2 regions of the Vescimonas sp. genome follow, and region 1 is predicted to be linked to the other one. Evidence: riboswitches for the same ligand, from Rfam matches in the RefSeq annotation. Region 1 holds a riboswitch; the other holds the start of a gene.

What was found. A riboswitch is a leader RNA that binds a small molecule or an ion and turns the genes downstream of it on or off. The one in region 1 is predicted to bind glycine.
Region 2: linked by a shared signal. The riboswitch ahead of ACZM22_RS04930 (alanine/glycine:cation symporter family protein) and the one ahead of gcvT (glycine cleavage system aminomethyltransferase GcvT) in region 1 are both predicted to bind glycine.

The regions. Positions count from the first base shown of each region.
Region 1 is NZ_DBLZXX010000001.1:327,334-341,963, forward strand. Features, by position in the region: gene ACZM22_RS01510 (glutamine synthetase III family protein) at 1-590, opposite strand, end outside; gene ACZM22_RS01515 (class II glutamine amidotransferase) at 885-1,979, shown strand; gene ACZM22_RS01520 (glutamate synthase-related protein) at 1,979-3,484, shown strand; gene ACZM22_RS01525 (GltB/FmdC/FwdC-like GXGXG domain-containing protein) at 3,519-4,241, shown strand; gene ACZM22_RS01530 (glutamine synthetase family protein) at 4,259-5,470, shown strand; gene ACZM22_RS01535 (ANTAR domain-containing response regulator) at 5,507-6,091, shown strand; glycine riboswitch at 6,400-6,480, shown strand; glycine riboswitch at 6,484-6,568, shown strand; gene gcvT (glycine cleavage system aminomethyltransferase GcvT) at 6,644-9,289, shown strand; gene gcvH (glycine cleavage system protein GcvH) at 9,392-9,769, shown strand; gene gcvPA (aminomethyl-transferring glycine dehydrogenase subunit GcvPA) at 9,773-11,092, shown strand; gene gcvPB (aminomethyl-transferring glycine dehydrogenase subunit GcvPB) at 11,089-12,492, shown strand; gene lplA (lipoate--protein ligase) at 12,489-13,475, shown strand; gene lpdA (dihydrolipoyl dehydrogenase) at 13,495-14,630, shown strand, end outside.
Region 2 is NZ_DBLZXX010000004.1:1,241-15,870, forward strand. Features, by position in the region: partial or broken gene ACZM22_RS04895 (DUF4314 domain-containing protein) at 1-73, opposite strand, end outside; gene ACZM22_RS04900 (hypothetical protein) at 76-768, opposite strand; gene ACZM22_RS04905 (DUF6329 domain-containing protein) at 837-1,757, opposite strand; gene ACZM22_RS04910 (antirestriction protein ArdA) at 1,754-2,938, opposite strand; gene ACZM22_RS04915 (hypothetical protein) at 2,935-3,627, opposite strand; gene ACZM22_RS04920 (hypothetical protein) at 3,700-4,392, opposite strand; tRNA gene ACZM22_RS04925 (tRNA-Ala) at 4,555-4,630, opposite strand; gene ACZM22_RS04930 (alanine/glycine:cation symporter family protein) at 5,161-6,579, opposite strand; glycine riboswitch at 6,659-6,753, opposite strand; gene ACZM22_RS04935 (endonuclease/exonuclease/phosphatase family protein) at 6,935-8,002, opposite strand; gene ACZM22_RS04940 (rhomboid family intramembrane serine protease) at 8,093-8,662, shown strand; gene ACZM22_RS04945 (signal peptidase II) at 8,667-9,119, shown strand; gene ACZM22_RS04950 (ferredoxin thioredoxin reductase catalytic beta chain) at 9,164-9,361, opposite strand; gene ACZM22_RS04955 (hypothetical protein) at 9,509-9,694, opposite strand; gene ACZM22_RS04960 (site-2 protease family protein) at 9,939-10,598, shown strand; gene ACZM22_RS04965 (segregation and condensation protein A) at 10,611-11,396, shown strand; gene scpB (SMC-Scp complex subunit ScpB) at 11,407-11,985, shown strand; gene ACZM22_RS04975 (hypothetical protein) at 12,004-12,723, shown strand; gene ACZM22_RS04980 (spore germination protein GerW family protein) at 12,741-13,133, shown strand; gene ACZM22_RS04985 (D-alanyl-D-alanine carboxypeptidase family protein) at 13,198-14,052, shown strand; gene ACZM22_RS04990 (pseudouridine synthase) at 14,078-14,630, shown strand, end outside.

The DNA of each region.
Region 1 (14,630 bases):
AAGTATTCCTGCTCCGGGCCGACAGAAGGCGTCACGTGCTTGACCTCCTCGCTGCCGAACAGCTTCAGCACCCGGAGAGCCTGCCGGTTCAGCGCCTCCATGCTGCGAAGGAGGGGCGTTTTCTTATCCAGCGCCTCTCCGCCGTAGGAGCAGAACGCCGTGGGGATGCAGAGCGTTTTGCCCTTGATGAAAGCGTAGCTGGTGGGGTCCCATGCCGTGTAGCCCCGCGCCTCGAAGGTGGCGCGCAGACCGCCGGAGGGGAAGGAGGAGGCGTCCGGCTCGCCGCGGATCAGCTCCTTGCCGGAGAATTCCATGATCACTCTGCCGTCCGGCGCGGGAGTGATAAAGCTGTCGTGCTTCTCCGCCGTGATCCCGGTCAGGGGCTGGAACCAGTGGGTGAAGTGGGTCGCGCCGTTCTCAACTGCCCAGTCCTTCATGGCGGCGGCCACCGCGTTGGCAACGGAGGGGTCCAGCTTCGTTCCCTTTTGAATGGTGTGCTTCAGGGAATGATATACTTCCCCGGACAGGCGAGCCTTCATCACGCGGCTGTCAAAGACCATGCTTCCAAATATTTCCGGTACGGTCGTCATAGTGAGTCATCCTTTCAGAAAAATAAAAAAAGAGCCACTGGCGCCACGGCAGGTACTGCCTCCGAGACGCCAATGTCTCTGAACAACGCAAAATATACATCCCGTCGCCCGGAAAGTCAACTGTCGATTTGTTGAAAATCGTTTTTTGCAGGGACACAAATTTTGGTAAATTGTAATCTTGCAAAACGGCGGCTTTTCTCGTATCTTAAAAGAAGAACGAGGATGTTCTGTGGAAAAAGTGCGCTTTTTCTGCGAACACACCTCGTTCTTTTTTCTTATTTAGGGGTTGGTGATATGAGTAAAATCGAGGGGCAGATCCGGATTCCGTCCGGCTGCGCCATCGCCGCGGTGCTCTCCAGAGAGGGGCGTCTTATGACCGGCGAGACCATCATCGAAAGCATGAAGCCCATGCACGACCGCTCCAACGGATTGGGCGGCGGCTTTGCCGCCTACGGGATCTATCCGGAGTATCGGGACTTTTTTGCGCTGCACCTGTTTCTGGAGGATCGCGCCGCCAGAAAGAACTGCGAAGCCTTCCTGCGGGAGACGATGGAGATCGTCCGCGAGGAGCGTATCCCCACAAGGAAAACGCCTGCCATTACGGATGAGCCGCTGATCTGGCGGTTCTTTGTGACGCCGCTTCGCAGCGTGCTGGCCTCCATGCAGATAGACGAGGAGGAGTGCGTGGCGCGCACCGTCATGGCGATCAACACGCAGATGAAGGGCGTGTACGTTTTTTCCAGCGGGAAGAATATGGGGGTGTTCAAGGCGGTGGGATTCCCAGAGGATGTGGGGCATTTCTACCGTTTGGAGGACTATGCGGCTTACAGCTGGACGGCGCACGGGCGGTATCCCACCAATACGCCGGGCTGGTGGGGCGGCGCGCATCCGTTCGCCCTGCTGGATCGTTCCATCGTCCACAACGGGGAAATATCCTCCTACGACGCCAATCGCCGCTTCATGGAAATGTTCGGCTACCGCTGCACCTTGCAGACGGATACCGAGGTCATCACCTATATCGCGGATTACCTTCTCCGCAGGCAGGAGCTTTCGCTGGAGGAGCTGTCCGCCGTGATCGCGGCCCCCTTCTGGTCCACCATCGAGACGAAGGGCGAGGCGGAGCAGACGAAGCTCCGGTATCTCCGCACTGTATTCTCCAGCCTTCTGATCACGGGACCCTTTTCCATCATTCTGGGCTTTACAGGCGGCTTGATGGCGCTGAACGACCGGCTGAAGCTGCGCAGTCTGGTGGTGGCGGAAAAGGACGACAAGGTGCTGATCGCCAGTGAGGAGGCGGCGATCCGGGCTATGGAGCCGGACGCGGAAAACCTGTTTGCCCCTGCCGGCGGCGAGCCGGTGATCGTTCGGGTGAAGGAGGGACGATACTGATGGGGATCGACTATATCTACCCGCAATTTGAGGTCATCCGCCGCGAGGAGCGGTGTACCAACTGCCGTATCTGCGAGAGGCAGTGCGCCAACGGGGTCCACCGGTTCGATGCGGAGAGGCAGATCATGGTCAGCGACGAGAGCAAATGCGTCAATTGCCAGCGGTGCGTCTGCTTCTGTCCCACTCATGCACTGAAGATACAAAAGAGCAGCTGCGCCCTCCGGGAAAACGACAACTGGGACGAGGATACCGTCAAGGAGCTTTACCGGCAGGCGGGGAGCGGCGGCGTGCTGCTGTCCTCCATGGGGAATCCCCGACATTTTCCGGTCTACTGGGACAAAATACTGATCAACGCCTCGCAGGTGACGAACCCACCCATTGACCCCCTGCGGGAGCCTATGGAGACGCGGGTGTTTCTGGGCAGGAAGCCGGAGCGTATGCAGAGAGAGGCGGACGGACGGCTGAACTGCGACCTGCCGCCGCAGCTCTCACTGTCCATGCCGGTTTTGTTCTCCGCCATGAGCTACGGCTCTATCAGCTACAACGCCCATGCCTGCCTTGCCAGAGCGGCGCAGGAGCTTGGCATCTGCTGCAATACCGGCGAGGGCGGGCTCCACGAGGATTTTTACGCCTACGGCGAGAACACCATCGTGCAGGTCGCCTCCGGACGGTTCGGCGTACATAAGCGGTATCTGAATGCCGGCGCCGCCATCGAGATCAAAATGGGTCAGGGCGCAAAGCCCGGTATCGGCGGACATCTGCCGGGAGCCAAGATCGTCGGCGACATTTCCCGCACCAGAATGGTGCCGGAGGGGACGGACGCCATCTCACCCGCGCCCCACCATGATATTTACTCCATTGAGGACCTGCGGCAGCTGGTCTATTCCCTGAAGGAGACGACGGCTTACCAAAAGCCTGTCATCGTCAAGGTGGCAGCCGTCCACAACATTGCGGCCATCGCCAGCGGTATTGCCCGCAGCGGCGCGGATATCATCGCCATCGACGGCTTCCGGGGCGGCACCGGCGCGGCTCCCACCCGCATCCGGGATAATGTGGGAATACCCATTGAACTGGCGCTGGCCGCGGTGGATCAGCGGCTGCGGGAGGAGGGGATACGCAATCATGTGTCCCTGATCGCCGGCGGCAGCATTCGCTCCTCCGCCGATGTGGTCAAGGCCATCGCACTGGGGGCGGACGCCTGCTACATCGGCACCGCCGCCCTGCTGGCTTTGGGCTGCCACCTGTGCAGGAGCTGCCAGACGGGGCTGTGCAGCTGGGGGATCACTACCCAGAGACCGGAGCTGGTCAAGCGTCTCGACATTGACGAGGGAAGCCGCCGGCTCGTCAACCTGATGACCGCATGGCGGCACGAGATCAAGGAGATGATGGGCGGCATGGGCATCAACTCCGTGGAGGCGCTGCGGGGAAACCGCCTGATGCTGCGGGGCGTCGGCTTGACCGACAGAGAGCTGAAAATTCTCGGAATTTCTCATGCCGGAGAATAATTTAGAATAGAAAATCGACGGGAGGCGTGGTATCATGATTCATATCGATGCGTCACAGCTGGATCATCGCCGGCTGAATGAGCAGATCCGGCACAGCCCCGGCACGCTGCGTATCACCGGATGCCTTGGGCAGAGATTCATCGGCGCAGGGGCGGAGCAAGGACGGCTGGAGATCACGGGGACGCCGGGAAATGCGCTGGGCGCCTATCTGGACGGCGCCTGCATCGAGGTGCGCGGCAACGCCCAGGACGCCGTCGGCGATACGATGAACGACGGGCGGATCATCGTCCACGGCAGCATCGGCGACGCCGCCGGATACGCCATGCGGGGCGGTGAGATCTACGTGCAGGGGGATGCCGGCTACCGCGCGGGCATCCACATGAAGGCTTACGGCGATAAAGTGCCGGCGCTGGTCATCGGCGGTAAGGCGGGAAGCTTTTTAGGAGAATATCAGGCGGGCGGGATCATCCTTGTTCTGGGACTGTCCCAAACGCGCCGCCCCATTGTGAGCAATTTCCCCTGCACCGGCATGTACGGCGGAAAGCTCTATCTGCGCTCAGACGGCAGGGGCTTGCGCCTGCCCGAGCAGGTCGATGCGCGCCCTGCCGGAGAGGACGACCTCGCCGAGATCGGGAAATATGTGGAGAACTACTGCGCGTTTTTCGGAGGGGATCGGGACGCCGTCATGGCGGCGCCCTTTACGGTGATCACACCGGACACGAAAAATCCCTATCGTCAGATGTATGTTTTGAATTGAGGAAAGCAGGTGAGAACATGAAGTACACGCCGGAAGAAGTAATGCAGTTCGTGCAGGAGGAGGACGTCAAGTTTATCCGTCTGGCCTTCTGCAACGTCTATGGAAAGCAGCACAACGTGGCGATCATGCCCGCCGAGCTCAAGCGGGCCTTCACCTACGGGATCGCCTTCGACGCCTCGGCGGTGGAGGGCTTCGGCGGCGAGATCCGCTCCGATCTGCTGCTCCACCCGGACCCCTCCACGCTGATCCAGCTTCCGTGGCGGCCGGAGCAGGGCAAGGTGGTGCGGATGTTCTGCGACATCTCCTATCCGGACGGCAGGCCCTTTGAACGGGATACGCGGAGCATCCTGAAGCGGGCGGCGGCGACCGCCGAGGCCAAGGGCTTCCGCTTTGCATTTGGCGCGGAGATGGAGTTCTATCTGTTCCGTCTGGACGAATACGGCGAGCCCACCAGGATCCCCTATGACCGGGCGGGCTACATGGACATCGCGCCGGATGACAGGGGGGAAACGATCCGCCGGGAGATCTGCCTGATGCTGGAGCGGATGGGCATTTGCCCGGAGAGCTCCCACCACGAGAGCGGCCCGGGACAAAACGAGATCGACTTCCGGTATTCGGACCCCCTCGCGGCTGCCGACAACGCCGTCACCTTCCACGCGATGGTTCGCACCGTGGCGGCGCAGAACGGGCTCTGCGCCAGCTTTTCCCCCAAGCCGCTGGCGGACTGTGACGGGAACGGGATGCACATCAACGTCTCGGTCAAATGCGACGGGAACGCCCAGCCGCTGCCCAGCGTCATTGCGGGGATCCTGGAGAACATCCGGGAGATGACGCTGTTTCTGAACCCCTGCGAGGAGTCCTACTGCCGCCTTGGCAGCGACAAAGCCCCACTCTACGTGACATGGTCGGCGGAAAACCGCTCCCAGCTGATCCGCATCCCGGCGGCGGTGGGCGAATACCGCCGCGCCGAGCTGCGCTCTGCCGACCCGATGACAAACCCGTATATTGCCTACACGCTCCTGATTTATGCCGGGATGTATGGGCTTGAGCACGACCTGCAGCTCTGCCCCGCCTCTGATTTCAACGTTTACACCGCGCCGGCCGAGGTGCTGGACGGGCTGGAAAAGCTGCCCGCCTCTCTGCCGGAGGCTGCCGCGCTGGCAGAGGCAAGCGCATTTATCCGCCGGCATCTCCCGGAGGCCGTGATCTCTGCCTATTGCCGTCCATAAGCGATCTGCCGGAAGCAGATGAAAGGAGGGGAGAACATGGTCTTTCAGGAACGGACGTACAGTGTGCTGCTCGTCACAGCCTCGGACAGCTTTACCGCAAAGATCATGCCGCTGCTCCCCGTGACGGATTACTGGCCGGTGACGACGGTACACAGCGTGGGAGAAGCGCGCCGCAAGATCGCGGAGACGTCATTTGATATTGTGCTGATCAACGCGCCGCTGCCGGATGACTTCGGGCTGCATCTGGCGGTGGACATTTGCACCGGAAGCGGTGCGGGAGTCCTCCTGCTGGTGCGGAACGATCAGTTCGACGACATCTACGCCAGAGTTGTCAGCTATGGCGTGCTCACACTGGCCAAGCCTACCGGTATGCAGATGGTGGCGCAGAACCTGCGGGTCCTTTGCGCCACCCGCGAGCGGATGCGCCAGATGGAGGCAAAGCAGGCCACGGTAGAGGAAAGGATCGAGGAGATCCGGCTGGTCAACCGCGCCAAATGGCTGCTGATCGAGTGCCTTGGCATGACAGAGCCGGAGGCGCACCGCTATATCGAAAAGCAGTCCATGGATCAGCGCATATCCAAGCGGGAGGTGGCGGAATCCGTGATCAGGACGTATAAATAGCACGAAGCTCCCGCGCGGCGATAAAAATGCCGCTTCAGCCTCTGCGGCAGACAGCAGCCTGAAGAAAGCAGGGAGCCGGTCATCTGACCGGCTCCCTGCTCTTTATCACGCCCTCAGCCAACGCCGGAGGTCCTCCGGCGTGATGGCTCCCCCGTCACATGCCTTTTTCCGCTCTTGGCCTGGCTGCTCCAAGCATGGAAATCTTCGCTGACACGCCGCGGGAATTCAGTCTTGACAAATTTGTTTTTCGAATGATACAATTACGGCAGGGGAAACAGTTTCCTCTGCCGAAATTTCATATCGATCGGACGATGGGATCGGGAGAGATCGCTTAGGCGGCGCCGAAGGGGAACGCAGAAGCTCTCAGGCAAAAGGACCGATTCCGGACGATACTCCGAAAAGGCCGGACGGAAACGCCCGACCACCGAAGGTGCAACCTCCCATAGCGGAGGGAATCTCTCAGGTAACTCAACGGGGGCACAAAGCCGTAAAGAGCGGCTTTGTGTCCTTTTTTGCTGCCAAAAAGAAACGATCTTTAAGGAGGAAAATCGCATGAGCGAACTGAAGCGTACCCAGCTATACGACGTCCATGTGGCCGCCGGCGCGGAAATGGTGGACTTCGGCGGATGGGAAATGCCCATCCAGTACCCCAGCGGCATTATTGCCGAGCACCTCTACACCCGGCAGGTATGCAGCCTGTTTGATGTGTCCCACATGGGCCGTCTGCTGATCGAAGGGCCGGATCGCAGGAAATTCCTGCAGCACGTGCTGACCAGCAACGTGGCGGCGCTGGACGTGAATCTGGCGCAGTACTGCATCATCCCCAATGAGAACGGCGGGGCTGTGGACGATGCGTACCTGTACATGTTCGAGGAGGACAACTATCTGCTGGTGGTGAACGCCGCCAATACAGAAAAAGACTTGGTGCATCTGCGAAAGGCTTTGGAGGGCTTTGACTGCACCATCACCGACATATCGAAGGGCTGGGCGGCCATCGCCGTGCAGGGGCCTAAGAGCAAGGAAATGCTGACGGCGCTCAACGGCGGCGCACAGCTGACAGAGCCTATGAAGAACGCGCTGGGCTCAGTATCGCTGGAGGGCCATTACGCCCACGTCGCCAAGACCGGCTACACCGGCGAACCTCTGGGCTACGAGGTCTATGTCCACAGCGAGGACGCGGAGTGGCTGTGGAACCGTCTGGTGGAGCTGGGCGCACGTCCCGCCGGTCTGGGCGCCCGGGACACGCTGCGCATGGAGGCTTCTCTGCCTCTGTACGGTCATGAGATGGGCACTGCTCCCGACGGCAGCGAGATCCCCGTCTTTGCCGTGCCGTTGGCCAAGTTCGCCGTCAGCTTCTCCGAGCAGAAGGGCGATTACATCGGACGTGCCGCGTTGGAAAAGCAGCACAGCTGCTTTGTAAAGTACATGGATCGTGACTTCTCCGATATGTCCGGCCTGCCCAGGAAGATCGCTCCCATCGCGCTGCTGGATCGCGGCGTTATGCGGGCGGGCATGGAGATCTATCAGGGCGGCAAGCTGGTGGGATGGGTCACCAGCGGCACCATGGTGCCCTACTTCAAGACCGAGGGTGAGGGCCTGTCCACCGTCATTCTGGAGGCCAGCGGCAAGCGCGCCATCGGCCTGTGCTATATCGACAACGACATTCTGGAGGACGACACCGTGGAGGTGGATGTCCGGGGCAAGCGGCTGAAGGCCGTCATCCCTGCCCGCCACATGAGCGTGGGCGCACCTCCCTTTGCCCGCCCGCTGCTGTACGGCGCGGAGGAGGACGCACACGGCGTGGGCAGCGGCGATCGCGCACCCAAGGCGCTGGAGCTGCTGAAAAAAGCACTGGAGAACCACCAGTGGCGGCAGGAGCAGTGCGTGAACCTCATCCCCTCCGAGAACACCCCCAGCCGCGCCGTGCGGCTGCTCAGCGGCAGCGACCCTGCCTGCCGGTACGCCGAGCACAAGAAGGTGCTGGCCTTCTACGACAAGGAGGTATTCTATTACCAGGGTACGAAATTCATCGACGAGGTGGAGCGGCTGCTGGTGGAGGAAATGCGTGCCTACTTCGGCTGCACCGAGGTGGAAACGCGTACCCTCAGCGGTCAGATGTCCAATATGGCGGTATTCTCCGCACTGATGGACTGGAAGAACCGCGTTGACCGCAAATCCGAGGCCAAACGTCTGGGCTACGTGATGAACAATCATATCATTAAGGGCGGCCATCTGTCCGCCCAGCCCATGGGTGCGCTCCACGACTATATCGCCATCGACCCGGTGACGGAGAAGCCTGCCGTGGTGAACTTCCCCGTCTGCGCCGACAACCCCTACAAGATGGATGTGGAGGAGACGAAGAGGCTCCTCGACCGCTACCGTCCGGAGCTGATCGTATTCGGCAAGAGCATGGTGCTGCACAGGGAGCCGGTGTCCGAGATCCGGAAGTTCGTGGATGAGCAGAACATCCACACCACCATCATGTACGACATGGCGCATGTGCTGGGACTCATTGGCGACCATTTCCAGAATCCCTTTGCCGAGGGAGCAGAGATCGTCACCGGCTCCACCCATAAGACGTTCTTCGGCCCCCAGCGCGGCGTCATCGGCGTGAACTATCAGGAGGATGACCTGAAGTACGGCCTGTGGAAGACCATCGAGAGCCGCACGTTCCCCGGCAGCGTGTCCAATCACCATCTGGGTACCCAACTGGGCATGCTGATGGCCGCCTACGAGATGAACCAGTTCCGTGACGTGTATCAGAAGGCGGTCATCGACAATGCCAAGTCCTTCGCCCGCAGCCTGAAGGCCCACGGCCTGGACGTGGCCGGCGACCCGGCCATCGGCTACACCGAGACCCACCAGGTCATCGTGTCCGTGGGCTACGGCGAGGGCCCGGACATCGCCGAGCGGCTGGAGCGGAACAACATCGTGGTGAACTATCAGGCCACCCCCGACGAGGAGGGCTTCACCGCCTCCGGCGCGCTGCGTATGGGCGTCAGCGAGATGACCCGCTTCGGCTTTGAGGCGGCGGACTTTGACAGGCTGGCCGGGCTGATGGCGGACTGCATCCTTCGGGGCAAGGATGTGAAGGAGGACGTAAAGAAGCTGCGGAGCGAGCATCTGGAGATGCGTTACTGCTTCGATGATGCCGAGATCGACGAGGCGCTGGAGCAGCTGGCCGCCAAGCTGGTGTAAGGCGTCTGCCTCGCGAGCCATAACGGAAATATACCCCGCCCCTGACGGGGCGGGGCAGGAAAAAATACGACCCGACTTATATTTTGATGGAGGTAAAGTATCATGTTGTATCCTGTTGAACTGCAGTATTCCAAATCCCATGAGTGGGTGAAGGTGGAGAACGGCGTCACCGTCGTGGGTATCTCCGATTTCGCGCAGAACGCGCTGGGCGACGTGGTGTTCGTGAACCTGCCCGCTGAGGGCGACGGTGTCACCGCCGGCGATGCCTTTGGCGACGTGGAGTCCGTGAAGGCCGTGTCCGATCTGGTGTCCCCCGTCACCGGCACGGTGTGCGCCGTCAACGAGGAGCTGCTGGACGCGCCGGAGAAGCTGAACAGCGATCCCTACGGCGCATGGCTCATCAAGGTGGAGAACGTGGAGGGCAGTGAGGAGCTGCTGGACGCCGCCGCCTACGAAGCCTTCTGCACCGAGGAGGGCTGAGCGATGGGCAGCTACGTTCCCTCTACCGGGACGCAGCGGGAGGAAATGCTCCGTGCCGTGGGTGTGAGCAGCACCCGCGACCTGTTCCGGGACGTGCCGGAGCAGATGCTCCTCACCGAGCCGCTGCATATCCCTGCCGGGATGAGTGAGCTGGAGGTCAGCCGCGCCATGACCGCTATGGCGGCGGAGAACCGCGTATACGGCACGGTCCTCCGGGGCGCGGGAGCCTATGACCACTACATCCCCTCCATCGTGAAATATATTCCCGCCAAGGAGGAGTTCCTGACGGCGTATACCCCCTATCAGGCGGAGATGAGTCAGGGCCTTCTGCAATCTATTTTCGAGTACCAGACCATGATCTGCGAGCTGACGGGGATGGACGTGTCCAATGCCTCCGTATACGACGGCGCCACCGCTGCGGCAGAAGCCGCCGCCATGTGCCGCGACCGCAAGCGCAGGGTGACGCTGATCTCCGGTGCGGCGCACCCCGACACCATCAACACCGTCTATACCTACTGCTACGGTACGGGCGATGAGCTGCGGATCGTACCCACCAGAGACGGCAAGACCGATATGGACGCCCTGCGTGAGATGCTGACAGCGGATGTGGCCAGCTTTTATGTGCAGCAGCCCAACTTCTTCGGCCAGCTGGAGGACGCGGAAGCGCTGGGTGCGCTGACCCACGAAGCCGGCGCGCTGTACATCATGGGCTGCAACCCCATCGCGCTGGCTGTTATGAAAACGCCTCGGGACTGTGGGGCGGACATCGCCGTAGGCGAGGGACAGCCCCTGGGCCTGCCTATGGGCTGCGGCGGCCCGTATCTGGGCTACATGGCCACTACGGATAAGCTGATGCGCAAGCTGCCCGGCCGTATCGTAGGCGAGACGGCAGACGCTCAGGGACGCCGCGCCTATGTGCTGAGCCTGCAGGCCCGGGAGCAGCACATCCGCCGGGAGAAGGCCAGCAGCAACATCTGCTCCAACGAGGCGCTGTGCGCCCTGACGGCGGGACTGTATATGGCCGCCATGGGACCGGACGGCATGGCGCAGGCGGCGGAGCAGTCCATGGCCAAGGCCCACTATCTGGCCGGGGCACTGTGCGCCGTCGACGGCGTGGAGCTGGTGTATGACGGGCCGTTCTTCCACGAGTTCGTCACCCGTCTGCCGGAGCGGGAAAACGTACTGGCCGCGCTGGCGGAGGGCGATATTCTGGGCGGTCTGCCCATCGGTGAGGACGGCGTACTGTGGTGCGCCACGGAGAAGGTCTCCCGCGCCCAACTGGACAAGGCCGTTTCCATCGTAAAGGAGGTGCTGGCAAAATGAAGCTGATCTTTGAAAAAAGCGTCTCCGGACGCCGCTGCACCATTCTGCCCGCCTGCGATGTGGAGAGCGTTTCCCTGCCCGCATCCCTGCGGCGGGAGACGAAGCCCACCCTGCCGGAGATGAGCGAAACAGACATCTCCCGCCACTATACGGAGCTTTGCAAGCAGGTACACGGCGTGAACTGCGGCTTCTATCCTCTGGGCTCCTGTACCATGAAGTACAATCCCCGTATCGATGAGGAGATGGCGGCGCTGCCCGGCTTCACGGGCGTACACCCCCTGTCCCCGGCGGAGGATCGACGGGGCATGCAACAGGTGCTGGACACCGCGGCGCAGTACCTCTGTGAGATCACGGGCATGAACGCCATGACCTTCCAGCCCGCCGCCGGCGCACACGGTGAGTTCACCGGCGTGCTGCTCATCAAGCAGTACCACGATGCGCGGGGCGACAAAAAGCGCACGAAGATCATCGTACCCGACAGCGCCCACGGCACCAACCCTGCCACCGCCGCCATGTGCGGCTATGATGTGGTGAACATCGCCTCCGGCGAGGACGGCTGCGTGGATCTGGACGCCCTCCGTGCCGCGCTGGGCGAGGACACCGCAGGGCTGATGCTCACCAATCCCAACACCGTTGGCATCTTCGACAGGAACATTCTGGAGATCACGCGCCTTGTCCACGAGGCCGGCGGCCTGTGCTATTATGACGGCGCCAACCTCAACGCCGTCATGGGCGTGGTGCGTCCCGGCGACATGGGCTTTGACTGCATCCACATGAACCTGCACAAGACGTTCGCCACCCCTCACGGCGGCGGCGGCCCCGGCGCGGGCGCGGTGGGCTGCAAGGCATTTCTGAAGGAATACCTGCCCCACAGCGCGCTGGCGGAGGAGCCGGGACATATCCAGGTACGCAGCTTCCAGGGCAACTTCCTGGTGGTGGTGCGGGCGCTGGCCTACCTGCTGGCATTGGGCAGGGAGGGCATCCCCGAGGCGGCGGAGAACGCCGTGCTGAACGCCAACTATCTGCTGGCAAAGCTGAAGGGGACGTATACCCCGGCCTATGACCGGCTGTGTATGCACGAGTTCGTGCTGGATCTCAGCGGCCTGAAGAAGGAAACGGGCGTATCCGCACTGGATGTGGCCAAATCCCTTATCGACGAGGGCATCCATCCGCCCACCATGTACTTCCCGCTGATCGTCCACGAGGCGCTGATGCTGGAACCCACGGAAACGGAGGGCCCCGAGACACTGGATCACGCGGCGGAGGTGCTGCGCAAGCTGTATCACAAAGCCTTTGAGGATGCGGAGTCCATGCACACCGCGCCCCACAATATGCCCATCGGACGGCCCGACGAGGTACAGGCGGCGCGCAGGCCCGTGCTGCGCTGGAGAAACGCATGATACGGAGACTTTTCACCTGCTCCGGCAGCGGCACAGACCCTTATCGCAATCTGGCGCTGGAGCGGTATCTCACGGAGACTGTGCCGGAGGACGCCTGCGTTCTCTACCTGTGGCAGAATCAGAACACGGTGGTCATTGGCCGCAACCAGAACGCCTGGAAGGAGTGCCGCACCGGCCTTCTGGAGCAGGAGGGCGGTGTGCTGGCGCGGCGGCTCTCCGGCGGCGGCGCGGTGTTCCACGATTTGGGCAACCTGAACTTCACCTTCAGCGTCACAGAGGAAAACTACGATCTTCACCGGCAGCAGCAGGTCATTCTCACGGCCTGCCGCCTGCTGGGACTCAGAGCGGAGCTGTCCGGGCGCAACGATCTGCTGGCCGAGGGGCGGAAGTTCTCCGGCAACTCCTTTTACGCCCACAACGGCAGGGCATTCCACAACGGCACACTGCTGGTGGATGCCGACATGACGAAGATGGGGCGGTATCTCAGCCCCTCCACCGCCAAGATCACCAGCAAGGGCGTGGATTCTGTGCGTTCCCGCGTGGTGAACCTGCGGGAGCTGTGCCCCGGTCTGACCATTGAAAAGGTGGCGGAGGCCATGAACCGGGCATTTGAGCAGGTCTGCGGCCTGACGGCTGCGCCCCTGCAAGAACAGGACTTCGACCATCATGCGCTGGACGCGCTGTATGCGCAGTTCAGCAGCCGGGATTGGGTCTACGGCCGCAGTGCGCCGCTGGACTTTGCCTGCGGGGACAAGTTCCCCTGGGGCGAGGTGAGCCTGCACCTGCGGGTGGAGCGCGGCACCTGCCGCGATGCGGCGGTGTATACCGACGCCATGGATGCGGGACTGTCCGCCGTGCTGGAGGGCGCTCTCAACGGCTGTGTGTTCTCCGCCGGGGCTCTGTGCCGCTCCTTAGAGGGCGCGGCGGTGCCGGAGGAGATCAGAGACGACCTGTGCCGCCTTATCTGCGCACAAAACATCTGAAAACACAGGAGGAACTCCTATGTCTGACTATCAGCTGATCGTCATCGGCGCGGGCCCCGGCGGGTACACCGCCGCGCTGCGCGCCGCCAAGCTGGGACTGCATACCGCCATCGTGGAGTGCCGGGAGGTGGGCGGCACCTGCCTGAACCGGGGCTGCATCCCTACCAAGACGCTGCTTCACGCCTCTCAGGTCTACTACGACGCCGTGAACGGCGCGGGTGTGGGCGTTCACGGCAGCCTTTCCTACGACATCGGCGAGATGTTCGATTTCAAGCGCAGCGTCAGCGAGAAGCTGCGCTCCGGCATCCACGCGCTGCTGAAGGGCACAAAGGTGGACGTCATCGAGGGTACGGCGCAGATCGCCGCTCCCGGTCAGGTGGATGTCACCGGCGCGGACGGCGCCGTGACACGGTATACCGCGGAACGCATCCTGGCCGCCACCGGCTCGGTGAACGTCCGCCCGCCCATTCCCGGACTGGAGCTGCCGGGCGTTATGACCTCCGACGAGCTGCTGGAGGGCACAGACACGCCGTATCAGTCCATCGTCATCATCGGCGGCGGCGTTATCGGTGTGGAATTCGCCACGTTTTACAGTCATCTTGGCTGTCAGGTAACGCTGGTGGAGGGCATGGCCAATCTGCTGCCCCAGCTGGATCGTGAGCTGGGACAGAATCTGGCGCAGATCCTGAAAAAGCAGGGCGTGGAGGTGCTGACCTCCGCCATGGTGCAGTCTGTGGAGCAGACGGCGGGCGGACTTTGCGTCCATTTGGAGCAGAAGGGCAAGGAGCTGACCGTCACCGGTGAGAAGGTGCTGTGCGCCATTGGCCGCCGGGCGTATTTCGACGGCCTGTTTGCCGCGGGGCTGACCCCGGCGCTGAACGGGAAACGGCTGCTGGTGGACGAAAGCTATCAGACCAGCATCCCCGGCGTGTACGCCATCGGCGACGCATCCGCCGCTGTGCAGCTGGCCCATGTGGCTGCGGCGCAGGGCGTGGACTGCGTGGAGCGGATGTGCGGCGGTAGGGGCAGCATCGATCTGAACGTGATCCCCAGCTGCATTTACAGTGCCCCGGAAATCGCTGCAGTGGGGCTCGCCGAGGCCGAGGCCAGGGAGCAGGGCATTCCCGCCGTGTCCGGCAAGTGTACCCTGTTCAG
Region 2 (14,630 bases), on a different contig from region 1:
GCTGGATGAAGCGCTTCAGTTCAGCAAGGTTTTTGATTGCAACAGGCTTTCGCTGCTTATCCGATCTCTCCATGTTCACATCCCTCCCAGCGTCATATTGGGGCCGGGCTGCAGCTCGTAATCTTCCTGTTGGCGGGGATTTTCCTCGCCGTAGAGGTCGAAGACGATATCATCCACAGCCTTGCGGATGGTAGGATCGTCGGACAGCACCTCATACCGAAAGCCTGTTGTCGGGCGGTACGGAAGTTCCTCCCGCAGGCACTTGAGAAAGGCTTCCGTATCGGTGAAGTCCTGTGTATCGCCATTGGCATAAGTGATGCGGCCTACCAGCGGCTTGTCCCTTGCTATGTTCTGGCGCTGGACATCCAGATCATAGGCTGTCAGATACCCGTTATAGTCACCAGGGGACGGATTACAGCGCAGGCAGTAGCGGTAATGCTCGGTTTCCACGATGTAGCCGTAGTTCTGTACATAGCCGCCGGTGATCTTGCCTCCGTGTTCATAGCAGAAGCGCTCCATGGAAAAGCGGCTTTTCAGGATGTCCTCCCGCATCATGTCAACGACTTGCTGAAGCTCTGCTTTGAACACAGGGCTGTTCAGCTCCTCCGGGCCCCTCGGCCACCAGGTATGCCAGAACTCATTTCCGCTGCGACCGAAGTCCATGCGGACATGACCGATGGTACCCCGCCTCTTATCTTCTTCGGGGTTCGGAGTATAAAATAGGCCCGCCTCATCTGGGCGGGCCGGACGGATATGGAATCTGCTCATATTTTCCATCATTTTAACCTCTTTCTTATGGTATAGCTACACAACATAGCACATATCGGCTGTAATAGCTACTGAAACATTTGCTGTCTCTGCGTCTGTTCCGGAAAGGGCGGTTCCAAACGCCGCAGCCGACCAAACTCTGTTTCTATCACAGAGTCATTTTCCATGCAGTCAGTGCCATACTTTTCAAAGTCCATGTAACCGTCCAGTTCGCAGATGGCCTCATCGTCCAACCCCAGCGTTTCCTGCAAGCGCTGCTGACCATAGCCGTAGGTATCTACGATGCGCTGGTAGTTATCCAGATTCTGCAAGAGCTCTAAAGCTCCACGCAGAGTTTCCGGCTTCTCGGCATCCAACACAGCGGCATAGGTCAGAAGCATCCCGTCCTGCTGCCAGATACCTTCTAAGGCTTCCGCAAAGTCGTTGTAATCCTCCACGGCGGGGCAATCCGTGTCGCAGATCAGTTCACCGATGTATGGCACCTTGAAACGAATATCATGGAGCAGCGCATCCGCGAAAACATCGATGTCGAGATAAGCCTTCACAGCGTTGAGGTATTCCTCATCAGCGGGGAGGACGAGGGTGTAGTCCGGCTTTCCATCGACGCGCAATGTCATGCGGAGCATTTCATCCCGACTCTCGTCTCGCCAAGGCTCTGCCGGCGAAAGGTAACTGCGGTCGATTACCATATCCGGTGTCAGCAGACTGCGGGCATTCGGTACGAAAGCGCTGTACCGGGCGTAGTTATAGCCCTGTGGGTCAACAAGGACACCGTCTGTTCCATCCGCATCGAGGATGAGCAGGCAGTGCCTGGCATCATCATCGTGCTGAATGGCGTTTTTGTTCTCTGCGATGAAATCATAATCCACCAGCAGGGCACGGCTGAACTGCTGAAACCGCTGGACAGGCAGCTCGATGACCTTGTCCACAACACAGGCTTCGCCTTCGTACTCAGACTGCTTTCGCTTCAGTTCTGCCTGAATGATCATGCCATACCTCCCATCTCCATATGGCTGCTCTGACTGCCATCCATGATTTCCGCCAGACTGGTGTAGCCCTTGTAGGCGATATAGCCCCGGTCAGTGAACATTCCGTCCTCCTCGCCCATGCGCTGGAGGCCATACTTCTCGTAATCATAGAACTCATCCAGATTCTCATCGTAGTCAAAATGACCGGACTGCTGGATCATGTACTTGCCGTATTCCTCCGGCGTATGCGCACCAGGCGCGAAATCAAACAGGTCGAGATTCTCTACGAGGTTTTTAATCTGTTCCGCATTCTGCGGCTTTGCCAGCGTTACCACAGCGCCCAGCTTTTTCATGTCATCCGAGGATAACTCATCCGTTGCCTGTGCCAGCACATTGAGGCCCGCAAGGCTTTCCTGTTCCATATCCAGCAGCACATCCACTTCATTCGGCAGCTGAGTATCCTCCAACCGAAGCTGGATATCCAAAGGAGCTGTGATGCCTGCACGCTGGAGGGTGCGGTCGATCTCCTCCTGCGCCATGGGAAGGTACAGCCATGTGATATGCTCCGTGTCCTCTGGCTCGGACTTAGCGGTCACCGCAACCGTGATGGCATTTGGCTCATAGTAGTAGCAGGGGAAGAACTGTCCATCGTAGACCTGCTCCAGCTTCATGCCGTTATCATAGACCACGCCGTAGGGTGTGATCATACCGCTGCCGCTCTCGATGAGCTGCCTTGCTGTTGCCTCACCGTCCAGCGCATCCAGTTCCTCCGTTTTGGCGCAGCCACCGTGCAGATTCATGTAGTGGTCCCGGCCAATGGCAGCAAGGTCTGAAAAATCCGCAATGACCGTGGCCTGTTGGCAGCAGAAGGTCAGGTTGATCAGATCCTTCAGTTCAAAAAGCTCCAGCTTGTGAGCCATCGCCTGAAACTGTGCGGCTTCGCCGGTATCAAAGCTATCCAGCCGTTTGGCGAGGTAATTCAGTTCCTCTACATTGACCGTGAGCATCTCCGTGCGCTTAAGCACAGAGTAAAAGCTGTTGATCTCCTGCACCTGGCAGTCGGCTTTGACCGCATCGCCAATTTCCAATGCCTCCAGCAGCTTCATGCAGTGTGCGTACTGGTCGCGGGGGATGGGGAACGGGATAGTTGCCACGCCGTATTCCGGGTGATGCGGATTGCCGAGCACCGCTTGTATCATCATGTTTCATTCACTCCTTTTTCCAAATTCAAAACCACGTCTCCGTACTTGGCCATCAGCAGTGCGCCGGTGATCAGGTGGAACGCCTCATCTGTGACCAATTCCGGAGACGCAAGATCTGCAAGAGTGATATTGCAGCAGCCGACCGCAATGGCCTTCGCCGCCTGGTAGACGCTGTAGAGCTCCGGCTCGATTCCTCCGAGACGGACGCTTTGAAAGTCAAAGCCGTCGTTCCCGCACTTCCAAACCATCCTGCGCCAAAGGCTCTCGTATGCCGTGAGCAGGAAGAGGGCGGCTTTGTTCCGGTCGGACAAGCGCCAGCAGCGCTCTCGCCAGTGTGTCCATCTTCGTCGGTGGGCGTCTGACAGGAAGAATTGAGGTTTTCTTTCTCTGAATTGCTGATGCATCCGTTTTCGGAGCTGCGGCCCCATAGAGGGTGCGAAGCAGTCCCGCACGAACTCATTCAGTTCCAGTACGCCTGCTTCGATCCGTTCCTCCAGGCAGGTGCATTCACACAAGCGGCACGGATGCTTGCGGACATAGTTCTGGCAGTATTCGCACGCCACATCTTTGGGCGTGTAATGGAATGGGCTGCGGTATATTCCACCGCCTCTGGGCTTTTGACCGGGCTGAGACATCATCAGCTGCTCCATCGCCTGCAGCGGCGTGTCTCGCATAAAATAGCGCGTCATAAGTGAACTCCTCTCTGAAACAAAAAATGGCCGGAATCTTATTGCTAAGACTCCGGCCATTACCGTTTTATATTACATTGTCTGTTCCTGCGCAGCTTGTTCCAAGGTTTCTTCCTGCTGCCGAATCCGCTCATCCAAATCCGGCACACACTCCTCAATCTGCTGCTGAACACTGCGGATCATTTTTTCCTGCTCTCCCGTGAGTTCAAAGAAATCTCCGTCTACAGAGTCTGCACAGCAGCGATAAATCTCGGTCATCTGCTCTGGGGTGAAAAGCTGTTCCTTTTGAATCAGTCCGGAGCGGATGGCAAAGTCCTGTTTGGCTCCTGCATAGTTCTCCATGAAATAGTGACCATGACATACGCCTGTGTGCCCATAGGCCCAATCCCATGTGACAAAGTGGACTCCGTGTTTGCTCTGGACTCCGGCCAGCACAGTGCCGTTGAAATCGGCCAGCACCTTGTAGCCATCCTCCAGGCCGTCGGCTTTCAAAGAGGGCGCCGTCTCGAGCTGCCGCATATATTCCGCTGTGGTCTTGACGATCTCATATACCTTGTCCTTGGCGGCGATCCGTTCTGGCTCGTCAATATCCTCATTGCGGTAGGCAACGCCGCCGGTCTCAGTTACCTCACACAACGGCGAACCGTCAAGCTGGATACACAGCCTGTCAGCGTGAATTTCGTCCGACTGGAAACCCTCCTTAGCAAGGACAATTGCTGCTTCTCTGAGGTAGCGAGTCTGCGAATCTTTACTGTGGTCGTTCATAGCTATTTTCCCTCCGTCGTTGATAAAATAAAAAAGCGCCCATCTTCGTATTGAAAATGGACGCCAATTGTGTACTTGATTTAATTGTTGCGGGAAGCGGGGAGGTGTATCTGAACCGTAGATAGAACAAGACCGTAAGGCGTTGGCCTTACGGTCTGTTGTTGGTGGAGATAAGCGGGATCGAACCGCTGACCTCTTGAATGCCATTCAAGCGCTCTCCCAGCTGAGCTATACCCCCATGGAACCGGAAGCCCTTGATTTTACTGGACTTCCGGGATATTAACTTTTTAGATGCCGCGTTGCGATTGCGGGTTGCTTTACTGGTGACTTGCTCTCCCAGCTGAGCTATACCCCCATGTTGCCAGAAACCCTTGATTTTGCTGGATTTCTGAGCTATTCAATTTTTTGACTTTACTCTCCGTTGCGGGGGAGCACACCCGGTTGCTTGCGCTCCCAGCTGAGCTATACCCCCATATGGAAGAGAGTGTAAATATTGAGTTTTAAGTGCGGGGGTTGTTTACCGCTTCAACCGGGCTCCCAGCTGAGCTATACCCCCATATTTTGTTGCCGCATCGCTGTCGACTTGCTTAGTATAGCATAAAAGCGAAAAATGTCAACCCCTAAATTCAAAATTACCCGAGAAATTTTCCGACGCCGTCCAAACGTCCTCCGAGCTCTGCCCGACAGCCGCCGGAAAGGGAAAGGGGGACCGTGGAAACGGTCCCCCTTTGTGTCGGTGAAGGCCGGTACGTACCTGAAAGCTGGGGCTTACACCTTCAGCTTGTCCTTCTGCACCTCGTTCAGGCTGGCGATGACCATGCCCGTCAGGGCAAACAGCGCAATGACGTTGGGCAGGACGATCAGGTTATTGAACATGTCGGTAAGCTCCCAGACGAAGTCGCTGCTGGAGACGGTGCCCAGGAAGATGAACACCAGCGCGATGATGGTATAGATGACGCTGCACAGCTTGCTGTTCTTGCGGCCGAACAGATAGTTGGCGTTGATCTTGCCGAACAGGTTCCAGCTGAGGATGGTGGAGAAGGCGAAGAACAGCAGGCAGATGGCCACAAACTTGGCGCCCAGGCTGGCACCAAATACGGAGCCAAAGGCGGTCTGGGCCAGGTTGGTCTTGCCCAGGGTGGCGGTGATGTCGCCGGTGTAGCCGCCGGCCAGAGGGCCATCCTTGGTGTACAGGGTGCAGATGATGACCAGTGCGTTGAGGGTCAGCACCACGAAGGTGTCGATGAATACGCCGATCATGGCCACGACACCCTGATCGTGGGCGTGAGCTACGTTGGCCTGAGCGTGGGCGTGGGGCGTGGAGCCCATACCGGCCTCATTGGAGAACAGGCCGCGCTTGGCACCCTGACTGATGGCAGTCTTGAGAGCGTAGCCGAAGCCGCCGCCGATGATGGCCTGAGGCTGGAAGGCGTACCTGAAGATCATACCGAAGGTGGAGGGGACGTACTGGATGCGGGCCGCCAGGATCACCAGACCGCCCAGCAGGAAGATGCCGGCCATGATGGGGACGATCTTCTCCGTCACTGCGGCCAGACGCTGCACACCGCCCAGGAAGATGACGGCGCAGATGATGACCAGCACAATGCCCATGATCCAGGAGGGAACGCCAAAGGCGGTCTCCATGGTGGAGCCAATGGAGTTGGACTGGACCATGCAGCCCATGAAGCCAAGAGCCAGAATGATGGACACGGCGAAGAAGCCCGCCAGGAACTTACCGAAGCCGCCCTTGAACGCAGTGGTGATGTAATACACGGGGCCGCCCTTGATGTTGCCGTCCGGCTCCACGATGCGGGTTTTCTGGGCCAGCGTGGCCTCGCCGTAGATGGTGGCCATGCCGAAGAAGGCGATGATCCACATCCAGAAGATGGCGCCGGGGCCGCCGGTGAGGATGGCGCCGGAGGCACCCACGATGTTGCCGGTGCCCACCTGGGCGGCGATGGCGGTGGCCAGCGCCTGGAAGGAGGTCATACCGCTTTTCTGTGCGCCGCCGCGGAGGTTCATCTCACCGAAGAACTTCTTCATGCCCTCGCCGAAGCAGCGTACCTGCACGAAGCGGGTGCGGATGGAGTACCACAGGCCGACGCCCACCAGCAGGAAGATGAGGATGTAATTGCTGAGGTACTCGTTGATCTTGGAAACGATAGGGAACAGGGTGGATTCGATCATGGGTTCATTCTCCTTACCAAAAAATTAAGAGCCGCTGCAGGGCAGCGACTCTGGAGAAGTCAGGGGGCAAGCAAAACTACTTGTCAGCTCCGTCCTTTTGCCTGAGAGATTCGGCGCGGTAAACGCCTTGCACCTTCGGCACCCAATTGAATGGGATTCTCCAGAGTACCCTCCGCGTCCGGTCTGAACATTCCGGACGACTCATCGGGTGTATCAAATTGATGGACGTATGTTACCACAGAACGGACAGCTTGGCAACCCCCTTTTTCAGATTTTTGCGAAAAAATACAAATTCGCCGAAAAAACACGGACCCGCAGCAGGGCGGGCCCGTGTGGGTATCGCACGGTGCGGCCGTCAGGGCCGCAGCGTGAAGGTCATGGCGACGGGGTTGTGGTCGGACCAGGCGAAGCCGGTGTCGATGACCACGGCACTCTCGGCGGTGACGTTGGCCGTCACCAGGAAGCCGTCCACCGTCAGGACGTACTGCCCCTGGTGGTAGGGGCCGTCGGCGTTGCGGCAGCTGGGGACGGGGTCATCCTTGTCCAGCGGCGTTACCAGAGAGATGTCCAGTCCCTCGAAGGTGCCGGCAGGGATGGGCTGTGCCCAGGAGTACTCCTGATCCGCCTCGCCGAACCAGGCGGCGGAGTCGCCCAGCAGATCCTTATTGAAGTCGCCGCCGGCCACGCACCAGTTGCCTGCATCGTACTCCGACTGCATGTCCGCCAGCAGCAGCTTCAGCTGCTCCGTGGCGATGGTGCCATCGCTGGTATATGCGGAGAGATGCAGGTTGTAAAGGACAAGCTCTTTACCGCCTTCCACGGGGATGCGGCTGACGGAATAGCACCGGTCCAGGTCCAGCAGCTTCATGAAGCCGCCCTCCACCGGCAGCTCCACACGCCCGGCCGAGGTGATGGCGGCGGAGGAAAGGGTCAGCAGGCCGGAGCGGGACGCGCCGTGAGGCCGCAGCAGGGGGTACATCAGGTACGGCGAGTCGTAGTTCTGGCAGAACACGCCGCTCATGTCCTCCAGCGCCTCCGCCAGATAGGGCCGCTCGTCCACCTGATAGCTGCGGGTGGAGCCGATGTCCACCTCCTGCGCCAGCAGGAAGTCCGGCGACTGCTCCGTCAGAAACGCGGAGATCTCCGACAGATTCTTCGTCAGCCGCTCTTCGCTCCACGCACGGGACTCAGTGCCGCCGTCCATAAAGAAGCCGTAGTCGTCCTCGTAGGCGCCGAAGCCGATGTTGTAGGACAACACGGTGTAGGGCGTGTCCGTCCGGACGGATGCGGCGCCGCCGTCGGAGGGTGTCAGCGCCATGTCGCCGATGCGGTGATAGTCGATGAATACGTAGGCCACGTAGCCGCCCACGATGAGCAGGATCGCCAGCAGGACGCACAGCGCGGCCTTCAACCATTTTTTCACGTTCAGGGGCCTCCTTCATTTTGCATTGTTTACATTTTTCCCAGCTTATAGTATACTTGCTTTTATCGCATTTGAAAAGAGGGAATCCAGTTGAAGAAGATCGTGATACGCTTCAATGCACCGGTGATCCTGACGTTTGCCCTGCTGAGCCTGCTGGCCCTGCTGCTGGGCAACTGGACCAACGGCGCGACGACCTACCAATATTTCTCCGTGTACCGCGCATCGCTGTCCGACCCGCTGACCTACGTGCGGTTCTTCGGCCACGTGCTGGGCCACGCGGACTACGAGCACTATATGAGCAACATGCTGCTGATTTTGCTGGTAGGGCCGGGGCTGGAGGAGAAGTACGGCAGCGGCACCATGGTCTGGACCATCGCACTGACCGCCCTCATCACGGGGCTGGTGCACTTTGTGTTCTTCCCCAACACCGTGCTGCTGGGGGCCAGCGGCGTGGTGTTCATGATGATCGTGTTGTCCTCCTTCACCGCCATGCGCCGTGGCGAGATCCCCGTCACGCTGATTTTGGTGGTCATCTTCTATCTGGGCGGCGAGATCATGGATGGACTGTTCAAACAGGACAGCATCTCCCAGATCACCCACATCGTGGGCGGACTGTGCGGTCTGGTGTTCGGCTTTACCATCCGGCGGGGCAGGAGGTAGTGCCATGTGGATACTCATCGGTGTCACGGCGGCGCTGCTGGTGTGCGACCGCGTGCTGAAGGCGCTGGCACGCAGCGAAAAGCTGCGGTATCGCGGAAAGCTCCTGCAGCTGACGCATCTGGAGAACCCGGGCTTCTTTCTGGGCAAGGGCAGCCGCTATCCCAGGCTCCTGCGGTGGGTACCGCTGGGGATCTGGCTATTGGCGGCGGCGCTGCTGCTGCCCGATGTGGAGCGGCGGACGGCGCCGGCGCGGCTGGGCATCCTGCTGACTCTTACCGGCGGCCTGAGCAACCAGTACGACCGGCTGCGGCGGGGCAGCGTCACGGACTACGTCCGATTCCCCGGGGCGGGGAAGAAGCTGCGGAGCCTTGTGTGGAATCTGGCGGACTTCATGCTGCTGGGCGGCACGGTGCTGACGGCCATCGGGCTCCTGCGGGAGCTGATAAAGGGCAAATAAGACAAAAGGCTGAGCGAAGCTCAGCCTTTTTGTACGCGTATCCGTCACTTCTCCTTATAATACAGGCGGCAGTGGCAGTAGCCTTCGTAGTCGGGGTCGGCGATCTGGTCCTTGAACTCCCTGCACATGCAGCGGTTCTCCTCGGTGCGGGCCAGGCGGCAGGGACAGTAGCCGCCGGTGCGGCGCAGGCCCTCCCGGATGGTGCGGACGATCTCCTGATCCTCGTTGAGACGTACCTTCATACGCAGTTCTCCTTTGCATTGAGTTTGCTGTCAGTATAACCGGCGGCGCGGCGTTTTGCAACCATGTAAAAGGGTCAGGGAACGCCTGCGCGTTCCCTGACCTGCGGGAATAGAGCGGGGGTCGGATGACAGGTGGAAGGGCCTGTATCAGAACGCACGGCGCTGGGTGAGCAGCCGCACGAAAGCCACGATGGCCAGTACGCCGATGGCTGCCGCCGCGCCAATGCTCACAAAGGAGAGCACCGTACCTACGGCGTTGGGCAGAAAAAACGCTGCCACAGCGGACACCATGCACAGAACCACCAGACCTGCGATCGTATTCATCTTCACCATATTCGTGTTCTCCTTTCTGTCAGATCCGTGTTGCGTTTTACTTTGTACCTATACTATACCAGACCTTTTGGTACGCATCCTTACAGGGAAAAGACAAATTGGTGGGAAGTTGGATACAAAACGGTTACATACCGGTCAATTCGGTGACAATAGACGGGGGATTTCTCCTTGTCAACGGGAGGAATATTTGCTATAATACAGAGAACTATCGAAAAGCGGCGTTTCTGAAAGGGAGGAGCTTCCTTTGCAATATCTGACAAATCTTTGGAATGCGCTGGACTTCGGCTCGCTGGAGAGTATCCTGCTGCGGCTGACCGCCGTGTTCCTGTGCCTGACCATCCACGAGACGTGCCACGGACTGGCTGCCTACGCGCTGGGAGACCCCACCGCCAAGCGGGCTCATCGGCTGAGCCTGAACCCGCTGCGGCACATCGACTGGATCGGCTTTGTGATGATGATCGTGGCGGGCTTCGGCTGGGCTAAGCCCGTGCCGGTGAATCCCAACTACTTCAAAAAGCCCAAGCAGGGCATGGCGATCACGGCGCTGGCCGGCCCGGTCTCCAACTTCGTGCTGGCGCTGCTGCTTCTGCTGGCGGCGCGGCTGGTCTATCTCCGCGCTCTGGCCACGGGTACGCTGCCGGAGACGCTGTTCACGTTTCTGGTGAATACCGCGTCCCTGTCGGTGGGTCTGGGCCTGTTCAATCTGGTGCCGGTACCGCCGCTGGACGGCTCCAAGGTCGTGGCGGTGCTGCTGCCGGACCGCGCCTATAACTGGCTGATGCGCTACGAGCAGTTCGGTATGGTGCTGCTGGTAATCATCATCTCCGTAGGCATCGGCAGCAATGCGCTGGACGCGGCCATCCGCTGGGTGTTCGATCTATTCTGCCGCATCGTCGGCTTCTGAGGAGCAAAACCGTTGGACGATCTGATCTTTAAGCTGGAAAGGGTGGTGCAGACCAAGGGCAGCGAGCCGCTGGAGGATTTCGAGGGGCCGCTGGATCTGATCCTGTTCCTGCTGAGCAAAAACAAAATTGAAATACAGGACATCCCCATCGCGCTGATCCTTGACCAGTATCTGGCGTATCTGGAGCAGCGCAAGCAGATGGATCTGGAGGTGGCCAGTGAGTTCATCACCATGGCTGCCCACCTGATGTATATCAAGACCCGCATGCTGCTGAGTCTGGAGGATGAGGAGGCGCAGAGCGAGATGGACGCCCTCATCCAGTCTCTGGAGGAGCGGAAGCGGGGCGACGCCTACGCCAAGGTGCGCTACATCACCGAGCGGCTGGGCCCCATGGGAGAGTTCGGCCGTAGCGTGCTGACCCGCCCGCCGGAGCCTATGGAACGGGGCAAGATCTACGAGTACCAGCAGGAGCCGGCGGATCTGATCCTGGCTATGCAGGAGGTGACGGACCGCCGCGGTCAGGTGGAGGAGGCTCCACCGCTGAAGGCCTTCGACGAGATCGTGAAGCGGGAGCCGTACCCGGTGGAGACCAAGGCGCGGGAGATCATCCGCCGCCTGCGGCAGGGGGGCATCACCCGATTCCTGCTGCTGTTCCGCGGCAGCCGCAGCCGCAGCGAGCTGGTGGCCACGTTTATGGCGGTGCTGGAGCTGTGCCGGAGCAACCTGATCCGGCTGGCGGGCTCTGCCAGCGACTGCACCGTCACCTGCGACGGGGACGTGCCGGAAGAACTGACGTAAGGGGAGAAGCATGGATACACGGGAAATGAAAGAGATCGAAGCTGCGGTGGAGGGCATCCTGTTCGCCTCCGGCGAGCCGGTGGCCGTGGACCGCATCTGCGTGGCGCTGGACATGGACCGCCCCACGGTGGAGCTGGTGCTCCAGCGGCTTCAGGACTATTACAGCTATGAACGGCGGGGTATCCGCCTTTTGAAAATGGAGGACAGCTACCAGCTGTGCTCCGCGCCGGAGTATGGCGATCAGATCCGCAAGGCATTCGAGATCCGAAAGCCTGCCAAGCTGAGCCAGCCGGCACTGGAGGTACTGACCATCATCGCCTACTACCAGCCTACCACCCGCGCCTATGTGGACCAGATCCGCGGCGTGGACAGCTCCTACACCGTGGGACTGCTGCTGGACCGGCACCTCATCGAGGAGTGCGGCAGGCTGCAGGTGCCCGGGCGGCCCCGCCTGTACCGGACGACCCAGTCGTTCCTGCGGGCGTTCCACCTGAACTCACTGGAGGATCTGCCGCAGATGCCGGGGCTGGAGGCCGACGGCCAGATGCGCCTGGACGACGAGGGGAACCTGCCGGCGGAGGGAGAATAAGAGGAAGGGGGGACCCTGTTGGTCGCACTGTGGATATTGGGCATACTTCTGCTGCTGATCATCCTGCTGCTGTTGCTGCGGGTAGGTGTGCGCATCCGCTTCGGCGACGAGCTGTGCGTCACGGCCACAGCAGGTCCCATCCGGCTGCAGCTGGTGCCCAAGCCGGAAAAAGAAAAAAAGGAAAAGCCCAAAAAGGAGACGGCGTCCGGAGCGAAAAAGGAGGGCGGCGAGAAGAAGTCCTCCGACAAGAAGCTGCCGCTGGGCCTGACGTTCGCCGATATTCGCAGCGCGCTGCCCGCCCTGTGGGAATCCCTGAAGCGAGGCCTGCGCCGGACGCGGCAGCGCCTGCGCATCGACCCCATGCAGCTGTCGGTGTGCTTCGGCGGCGACGATCCCGCCCGGGTGGCGGAGACCTACGGCTGGGCTAACGTTGCCATGTGGACGGTGATGCCGGAGGTGGAGAAGCTGACGCGCATGCCGGACCCCCGCATCCATCTGGAGACGGATTTTAACGCCGCCGAGACCCGCGTCAGCGGCGAAGTGGGGCTGAGCTTCCGTATCGGCGATCTGGTGTCCATCGGCATTGCCTTTGCCGGCCCCGCCCTGAAATGGTTCCGCGCCTTCCGCAAGGCGCAGAAGACCCAGGAGAAGCAGGCGGCCAGGGAGCGGGAGGCCGCCCAGCGGAACACGAAAGACCAGGCGCCCGCCGCGGCGGACGCGACCCATACGACTAACTGAAAAAAGGAGCGTACAGCATGGAAAACAACGAGAAGAAGAACTCTATCAGTGCGATGATGGAAGCCTCTATGGATAAGATCCGCCAGATGGTGGACTCCAACACGGTGGTGGGCGAGCCGATCAACACGGCGGACGGCGTGACGCTGATCCCCGTGTCCCGTCTGAGCTTCGGCTTCGGCTGCGGCGGAGGAGATTACGGCAAGCAGCCGGATAAGGTGGGCGCTGCCGCAGCAGCAGGCGTGCGGGTGGAGCCTATGGCGTTCCTGGTGGTCAAGGACGGCGTGACCCGCATGCTGCCGGTGGGCACCCCTGCCATCACCACGGTGGACCGCGTAGTGGAGATGGTGCCTCAGGTCATGGACCGCGTGGAGAGCTTCATCGACAAGAAGCGGGAAAAAGCGGACTTCTAAGGCAAAATACTTGGCCCCGCCGCCGAATATACTGGGATGATTCTATCGTATAAGGGTGATCCCAATGTCAGTCAGAATGCTTCGGGGCTTGTGGGTCCTATGTCTCATTTTCTGCATAACGCCGGCTGTGGCGGAGGCTCTGGAGGTCTCCGCCACGGCTGCTGTCCTGATGGACGCGGACATGGGGCAGGTGCTCTACGAGAAAAACGGCGACCGCCAGATGCTCATCGCCAGCACCACCAAGATCATGACGGCGCTGGTGGTGCTGGAGCACGCCGCGCCGGACGACGTTATCACCGTGACGCCGGACCACATGGCGGAGGGCTCCTCCATGTACCTGAGGGCCGGTGAAACGGTGCGGGTGGAGGAGCTGCTGTACGGACTGCTGCTCTGCTCCGGCAACGATGCGGCGCTGGCGCTGACAGAGTGCGCCGGAGGGCTGACACCCTTTGTGGCGCTGATGAACGAGAAAGCGGCGGCGCTGGGCATGGCCCACACCAGCTTCGCCAATCCCAATGGGCTGGACGCGGACGGCCACTATTCCACAGCGCGGGACATGGCGGTGCTGGCCGCCGCGGCGGTGGAAAACCCCACGTTCCGGCGCATCTGCTCCAGCCGCAGTGTCACCATCGGCCAGCGCACCATGGAGAACCACAACCGCCTCCTGCGTCAGGTGGAAGGCTGCGTCGGCCTGAAAACGGGGTACACCCAGGCGGCGGGCCGCACACTGGTATCCTGTACGGAGCGGGACGGCTGCCGTCTGGTGGCGGTGACGCTGCAGGACGGCAACGACTGGGCCGACCACGCCGCCCTGTATGACTACGGCTTCCGGCTGACGGCTCCGCGCCGTGGGGTGCAGACGGCGCTGCTGCGCCTGCGGGAGCCGCTGACGGCGGCATGTGCGGCACTGCACAGTTAGAGAAAGACAGAGAGGGGAAAGTGTCATGGCTGAACGACTCCAGAAGCTGCTGGCCGCTGCGGGCCTGTGCTCGCGGCGGATGGCGGAGGAGTGGATCTCCGCAGGGCGCGTCTGTGTCAACGGTGCGCCGGCGACGCTGGGCGACCGCGCCGATCCGGAGACAGATACCATCACCGTGGACGGCCAGCCGCTGCCCGCCGACACGCGGCGGGTCTACCTGATGCTTAACAAGCCGCGGGGCTATGTCACCACCCTCTCCGATGAATACGGACGGCATACGGCGGCGGAGTTGGTGTCCGGCTGCGGCGCACGGGTGTACCCCGTGGGACGGCTGGATCGGGACTCCGAGGGATTGCTGCTGTTCACCAACGACGGCGATTTCGCCCACCGGCTGCTGCACCCCAGTCATCAGGTGGACAAGGTCTATCTGGTAACGGTACGCGGTGACATACGGGGCGCGGCGGAGCGCCTGATGGCCATCACGGAGCTGGACGGCGAGCCCATTGCACCGGCCCAGGCCCGGGAACTCTGCCGCCGCGAGGGGCAGGCCCTCCTGCGTGTCACCATCCATCAGGGCA